DNA from 2 places in the Streptomyces sp. NPDC086989 genome. Region 2 is predicted to be linked to the other one. Evidence: riboswitches for the same ligand, from Rfam matches in the RefSeq annotation. Region 2 holds a riboswitch; the other holds the start of a gene.
What was found. A riboswitch is a leader RNA that binds a small molecule or an ion and turns the genes downstream of it on or off. The one in region 2 is predicted to bind S-adenosylmethionine.
Positions count from the first base shown of each region.

Region 1: it holds a riboswitch for S-adenosylmethionine, as region 2 does, so the genes downstream of both, ACIPK4_RS10610 (aminotransferase class V-fold PLP-dependent enzyme) here and thrC (threonine synthase) in region 2, are expected to answer to the same signal.

Region 1 covers NZ_JBIVAL010000004.1:204,818-208,215, reverse strand. The annotation lists gene ACIPK4_RS10610 (aminotransferase class V-fold PLP-dependent enzyme) at 1-1,324, opposite strand, end outside; SAM riboswitch class IV at 1,556-1,672, opposite strand; gene trpD (anthranilate phosphoribosyltransferase) at 1,759-2,823, opposite strand; gene ACIPK4_RS10600 (ubiquinol-cytochrome c reductase cytochrome b subunit) at 2,990-3,398, opposite strand, start outside.
Region 2 covers NZ_JBIVAL010000001.1:103,515-106,912, forward strand. The annotation lists gene ACIPK4_RS00545 (trehalose-6-phosphate synthase) at 1-555, opposite strand, end outside; gene ACIPK4_RS00550 (glucosyl-3-phosphoglycerate synthase) at 601-1,578, opposite strand; SAM riboswitch class I at 1,774-1,923, shown strand; gene thrC (threonine synthase) at 1,941-3,230, shown strand; gene ACIPK4_RS00560 (MoaD/ThiS family protein) at 3,267-3,398, shown strand, end outside.

The DNA of each region.
Region 1 (3,398 bases), on a different contig from region 2:
TGAGGGTGGGGGTCCCCCCGGACGAAGTCTGGGCGAGCTCGCCCGGGCCGGCCTCCGGGGCTCCGCACTCGCCCTGGGCCTGCGGCTCGCTGCCGAGCAGGGTGCGGACCAGCGGGTGGGCGCAGAACAGGCCGTCGCGGACGCCGATCCCGTACTCCGCCGACAGCGCGGCAGCGAAGTGCGAGCTGTTCCAGCCGCCCACGACGAAGGAGATGACGCCGACGCGCGGGGCGTCGTCGCCGAAGAGGGAGAGCACGCGCACGGCGGGGACCTCGGCCAGGCCTTCGCGGACCTTCGCGATGAGGTGCCGCTCGCGGGCGACGAGGTCCTCGAAGCCGGCCTCGGTCAGGGCCCTGCAGGCCGAGGCGATGGAGTAGACGCCGATGACGTTCGGGGAGCCGGCCTCGTGGCGGGCGGCCGTCGTGTGCCACTCGACGTCGACGCCGCCGTCCTCGCGACGGGCGACCTTGCGGGAGGCGCCGCCGCCGGCCAGGTACGGCTGCGCCTGCTGGAGCCAGTCCGCGCGGCCGGCCAGCACGCCCGAGCCGAACGGCGCGTACAGCTTGTGCCCGGAGAAGGCCACCCAGTCCACGTCCAGCTCCTGTACGGAGACGGGGTGGTGCGGGGCCAGCTGGGCGGCGTCCAGGACGATCCGCGCGCCGTGGGCGTGCGCGGCCGCGGCGAGCTCCTTCACCGGCCACAGTTCACCGGTGACGTTGGACGCGCCGGTGACGCAGACCAGGGCCGGGCCCTGGGGGCCTCCCCTGCCCGAGCGAGGCAGGGAGCCCGGGGAAGGCTCGCGGTCGGCGAGCGCGCGCTCCAGGATTTCGACGGCCTGGTCCGGGGTCCGCGGGGCGTCGAGGTAGGTGACCTGGGCGTTCGTCCACGGCAGCAGCGAGGCGTGGTGCTCGGTCTCGAAGACGAACACCTCGCAGTCCGCGGGGAGTGCGGCGGCGAGCAGGTTCAGCGAGTCGGTGGTGGAGCGGGTGAAGACCACCTGGTCGGCGGGCCGGCAGTCGAGGAACTCGGCGACGGTGGCCCGGCTCTGCTCGAAGAGGTCAGTGGAGAGCTGGGAGAGGTACCCGGCCCCGCGGTGGACGCTGCCGTAGTAGGGGGCGTACGCGGCGACGTCGTCCCAGACCCGCTGGAGGGCGGGGGCGCTGGCCGCGTAGTCCAGGGCCGCGTACGTGACCTCGCCGCCGGTGACGAGGGGGACGGTCACGTCCCGGCCGAGGACCGGCAGCGGCCGGGCACAGGCGGGGCCGGCGGTGGGGGGCACGGCGGAGGCGGTGGTGGCGACGACGGTGTTCGGGTACGTGGACATGGCGGTATCTCCCGGCAGGACAGGCTGAATGGCTTCGGAGGGCCCGTACGTGGGTGCACGGATGCACGGCGCGCGGGTACGCGGATGCACGTGTGCCAGTGGTACGGGAGTTGCCTCGACGCGCGGACGACTCGGGGCCGCACGGAGGGTGAAGAAGGGGCGGAGTCGCCCTATCGCATTCGCTTGCTCACGGAAAAGCTCCTCGGGAGACCAGGACCCCTGGTGTCGAGGGATCCGCGCTTGCCGTAGGCCTTTGTGGCTACGACCTGGTCATCACCCGGGGCACCCCGCCACGGAAGGAGGGTTGCCGGACAGCAAGCCGGGGCCGAAACGCTGTCACTCGTGACCTGGTCAGCATCCTGCCACAAGATCCCCGGCGCACAAGGCCCCGGTCCGCATGCTGGACCGGGGTCATGGGCGCCGTAGCCGGGGGCCTATGCGTTGCTGGCTGCCACCCAGCGGTCCAGGGCCGCCTTCGCCGCCCCCGAGTCGATGGACTCGGCCGCGCGGGTGATCGCCGCGCGGATCTCGTCCTCCAGGGAGCCCGTGCCCGGGTCCAGCGCCACCAGGGCCGCCGCCGAGTTCAGCAGGACCGCGTCGCGGACCGGGCCGGTCTCGCCGGCCAGCAGGCGGCGGGCGACGTCCGCGTTGTACGAGGCGTCCGCGCCGCGCAGCGCCGAGACGTCGACCAGCGGGATGCCCACGTCACGCGGGTCGAACGGCTGCTCGTCCACCCGGCCGTCGCGGACCCACCACACCCGGGAGGTGGCCGTGGTCGTCAGTTCGTCCAGGCCGTCGTCGCCGCGGAACACCAGCGCCGAGGAGCCGCGCTCCGCCAGCACGCCCGCCACGATGGGCGCCACCCGCGGGTCCGCCACGCCCGTGGCCTGCGCCCGCACCCGCGCCGGGTTGGTCAGCGGGCCGAGGAAGTTGAAGGTGGTCCGGATGCCCAGCTCCTTGCGGGCCGCGGCCACGTGCCGCAGCGCCGGGTGGAACTTCACCGCGAAGCAGAAGGTGATGCCGGCCTGCTCCGCGACCTCGACCACCCGCGCCGGGGTGAGGTCCAGGTTGACGCCGAGCTTCTCCAGCACGTCCGAGGACCCGCTCGCGGAGGACGCGGCGCGGTTGCCGTGCTTGACCACCTTGGCGCCCGTACCGGCCACCACGATCGACGACATCGTCGAGATGTTCACCGTTTTGGCCCCGTCGCCGCCGGTGCCGACGATGTCCACCGTCCGGCCCGGCACCTCGATCAGGTTGGCGTGCCCGTACATGGACCGGACGAGGCCGTTGATCTCCGCGACGGTCTCCCCCTTGGCCCGCAGTGCCACCGCGAAACCGGCGATCTGGGCGTCGGTGGCCTCGCCGCGCATGATCCGGTCCATGGCCCAGGCCGTTTCCTCGGCGCGCAGGTCCTGACCGGTCAGCAGGGCGTCGAGGAGACCCGGCCAGCTGCCGGCCGCCACGCTGTCGCCGCCTGCCGGGGTCGCAACGTTCATGGTCCGCTCCTGCTGTCCGTCGGCCACCCGGTCCCGGGGCCCACTCGAATGGGAAGGAGATCAGCCTATCCAGCCCCGGGGACGGCAAAGAGCCCCGTCCAGACACTGGACGGGGCTCTCGCCGTGGCGACACCGGGACTGACCTGAATCAGCCCCTCAGGTGGGATCAGTGGTGGCCGTGGCCGCTCTGGATCTCCTTGTACTCCTCCACCGTGGGCTTCGGAATCTGGTTGTTCTCGGCGTAGAAGCCCTTGCTGAGCTTCGCGCGGAGCTTCTCCATGCGGCCGACCTTGCGCTCGACGCCGTTCTCGTCGACCGTCGGGCCGATCTCGACCGGCTTGTACTGCTCGTGCGCGGTGAGCGTGTGCAGCTTGCCCTGCGAGAGCGGCTCGTGGACCTCGACGAACTCACCGTGCGGCAGGCGCTTGATGATGCCGGTCTCGCGACCGTGCAGCACCTTGTCGTGGTCCCGGCGCTGGAGGCCGAGGCAGATGCGCTTGGTGGCGATGAACGCGAGGACCGGGACGACGAAGAAGCCGATCCGGACGAACCAGGTGATGTTGTTGATCGAGAGG
Region 2 (3,398 bases):
CACGTCGTCCGGCAGCATGGCGAGGAAGTCACGCGAGGCCCACGGGGTGTGCGTGAAGTGCGCGATGCGCAGGTCGGGCCGCAGCTCGCGCAGCTGCCCCGGCACCAGTGCCAGGTGGTAGTCCTGCACCAGGACCGAGGCGCCCTCGGCGGCCTCCTCGGCCAGGGCCTCGGCGAAGGCCCGGTTGTAGGCGGTGTACGAGTCCCAGCGCCGCCGGAACCCCGCGTCGAAGACCGGCTCGCGCGGGACGTCGTAGAGGTGGTGGTGGGTGAACCACAGCACCGAGTTCGCGATGCCGTTGTACGCGTCGTCGTACGTGGTGGGATCGATGTCCAGCATCCGGACACCTGGCTCGGAGACGCCCCGGCCGACCGCCTCCCTGTCGGCGTCCGACAGCGCCGCGCAGATCCACAGCGCCTCCGGCTGCCGGGCGAGGGCGGCGGAGAGGCCGGAGACGAGACCGCCACCGCCGCGCCGGGCCGTGAGGGTGCCGTCGTCGGCGAGGACGTAGGAGAGCGGGCCGCGGTTCGCTGCAACGAGTACCTGGGAAGCCATGCCGCGAACCTAGCCCGGGGCCCACCCGCTCAAACGTCCGTTCCCTCACGCCACCCTGCGGCCGGAGTACTCCTTGACCTCGGCCATCGGCGGCCGCTCCTCCGTGTCCACGGGGTACGTCCGCGGCACGAACCCGTTCGGCCCGCGCTCGAACTGGGTCAGTTCCGGGCGCACCAGGTGCCCGCGCGAGAGGCGCAGCTGGGCCGTGCGGTAGATCGCCGCGGCCATGCGGCCCAGCGCCCGGCCGTCCTGATGGCGGTGCAGCCGTACGCCGACGTCCACCTGGGCCAGCGCGTCCAGCCCGACGGTGTGCAGCGCGTCGACCAGCAGGCCCAGCTCGACGCCGTACCCGACGGGGAAGGGCAGGCGCTCCAGCAGGGAGCGGCGCACGGCGTACTCGCCCCCCAGCGGCTGCACGAACCCGGCCAGCTGCGGCCAGTGCAGGTTGAGCAGCGGCCGGGCGACCAGCTCGGTCACCCGGCCCCCCTGGGCGGGGACCTTGCCGGGGGCGGGCCCGTCGGCGTCCGCGCCGAAGGGGCGGTCGTACATCGCCTTGACGAACTGCACGTCCGGCTCCGTCAGCAGCGGGCCGACGATCCCGGACACGAACGCCGACGAGAAGTCCCGCAGGTCGGCGTCCACGAAGCAGACGACGTCGCCGGTGGTCACCAGCAGCGAGCGCCACAGCACCTCGCCCTTGCCGGGCAGGGCCGGGATCCGCGGCAGGATCTCGTCGCGGTGCACCACCCGGGCCCCGGCCTTCGCGGCCACCTCCGCGGTCCGGTCGGTGGAGCCCGAGTCGATCACGACCAGCTCGTCGACGAGCGGCACCGCCGGCCCGTCGATCAGATCGCGCCGGATCACCTCGACGATGGCGCCGACCGTCTCCTCCTCGTCGAGCGCGGGCAGGACGACGCTGACCGTGGTGCCCGCCGCCCGCTTGGCGGAAAGCAGCTGGTCGAGCGGTCGGTCGGCCGCGGACCAGGAGCGGTCCGCAAACCAGCGCTCCACCTCTTCCAGCACGTTCGGCACTCCTCGGTCATCGTCGGCGCTCGGCATTTTCAGCCGAAAAGTGATCCATCTCGCGGTTCGGACGGCTGTCTCAACCACCCGGACCTTCAGTTACAGTCTTGAACAACGCGAAGGACCACCGCATGCCGGGGGTCCCCGCGGACAAACGCCCGGCCGCGCCATGGAGCGCGCGATCCGGTGCCATACCGCTCATCCAGAGGGGCAGAGGGACACGGCCCGTTGAAGCCCCGGCAACCCTCCAGTCGGTTCTCACGCCTGCTTGCGGCAGCGGGGTCCCCGGCTAGGGAAGGTGCCAATTCCGTCTCATGGCGAAGTGCGCCATGGGGAAGATGAGGAGAAAGGGCCTCGCCATCATGGCTGCACAGACTGTTGCCACCTCTGTCGACCTCGGACCTGCCACCGGCCTCTCGTGTCGGGAGTGCGGTACCCGTTTCGAACTCGGACCCATTTTCGCCTGCGTCGAGTGCTTCGGTCCGCTGGAAGTCGCCTACGACCTCCCCATCGGTACCGGGTCCCCCGAGGACGTCGAGGCGCTGCGCGCCGCGATCGAGGCCGGCCCCGACAACATCTGGCGCTACGCCCCGCTGCTGCCCGTCCCCGCGGACGTGGCCTCCAAGCCCAGCCTGAACCCCGGCTTCACCAAGCTCGTCGACGCGCAGAACCTGGCCAAGGAGCTCGGCGTCACCGGCAAGCTGTACGTCAAGGACGACTCCGGCAACCCGACGCACTCCTTCAAGGACCGCGTGGTCGCGATCGCCGTCGAGGCCGCCCGCGCCTTCGGCTTCACCACCCTCTCCTGCTCCTCCACCGGCAACCTGGCCGGCGCAGTCGGCGCCGCGGCCGCCCGGGCCGGATTCCGCTCCTGCGTGTTCATCCCGCACGACCTGGAGCAGGGCAAGGTCGTCATGGCCGGTGTGTACGGCGGCGACCTCGTCGGCATCGAGGGCAACTACGACGACGTCAACCGCTTCTGCTCCGAGCTCATCGGCGACCCGCTGGGCGAGGGCTGGGGCTTCGTCAACGTCAACCTGCGCCCCTACTACGGCGAGGGCTCCAAGACCCTGGCGTACGAGATCTGCGAGCAGCTCGGCTGGCAGCTGCCCGACCAGATCGTGATCCCGATCGCGTCCGGCTCGCAGCTGACGAAGATCGACAAGGGTCTGCAGGAGCTGATCAAGCTCGGTCTCGTCGAGGACAAGCCGTACAAGATCTTCGGCGCCCAGGCCGAGGGCTGCTCCCCGGTGTCCACCGCCTTCAAGGCCGGCCACGACGTGGTCCGCCCGCAGAAGCCGAACACCATCGCCAAGTCGCTGGCCATCGGCAACCCGGCCGACGGCCCGTACGTCCTGGACATCGCCCGCCGCACCGGCGGCTACGTCGAGGACGTCACCGACGAGCAGGTCGTCGAGGCCATCAAGACCCTGGCGCAGACCGAGGGCATCTTCGCCGAGACCGCGGGCGGCGTGACCGTCGGCGTGACCAGGAAGCTCATCGAGAACGGGCAGCTCGACCCGGCGCTGACCACGGTCGTCCTCAACACCGGTGACGGCCTCAAGACCCTGGAGGCGGTGGCCGCGGACAGCGGGCAGACCGCCACCATCCGCCCGAGCCTGGACGCGTTCCGCGCCGCCGGCCTGGCCTGACCATCCCCCTCGCCCTACCGGAAAGGCAGTAGCGCCATGAGCGTCAACGTCCGCATCCCCACCATCCTGCGCACCTACACCGGCGGCCGGGCCGAGGTCACGGCCGAGGGCGCGACCCTCTCCGAGGTCATCGCGTCCCTGGAGGCGAGCCACCCGGGCATCGCAGCG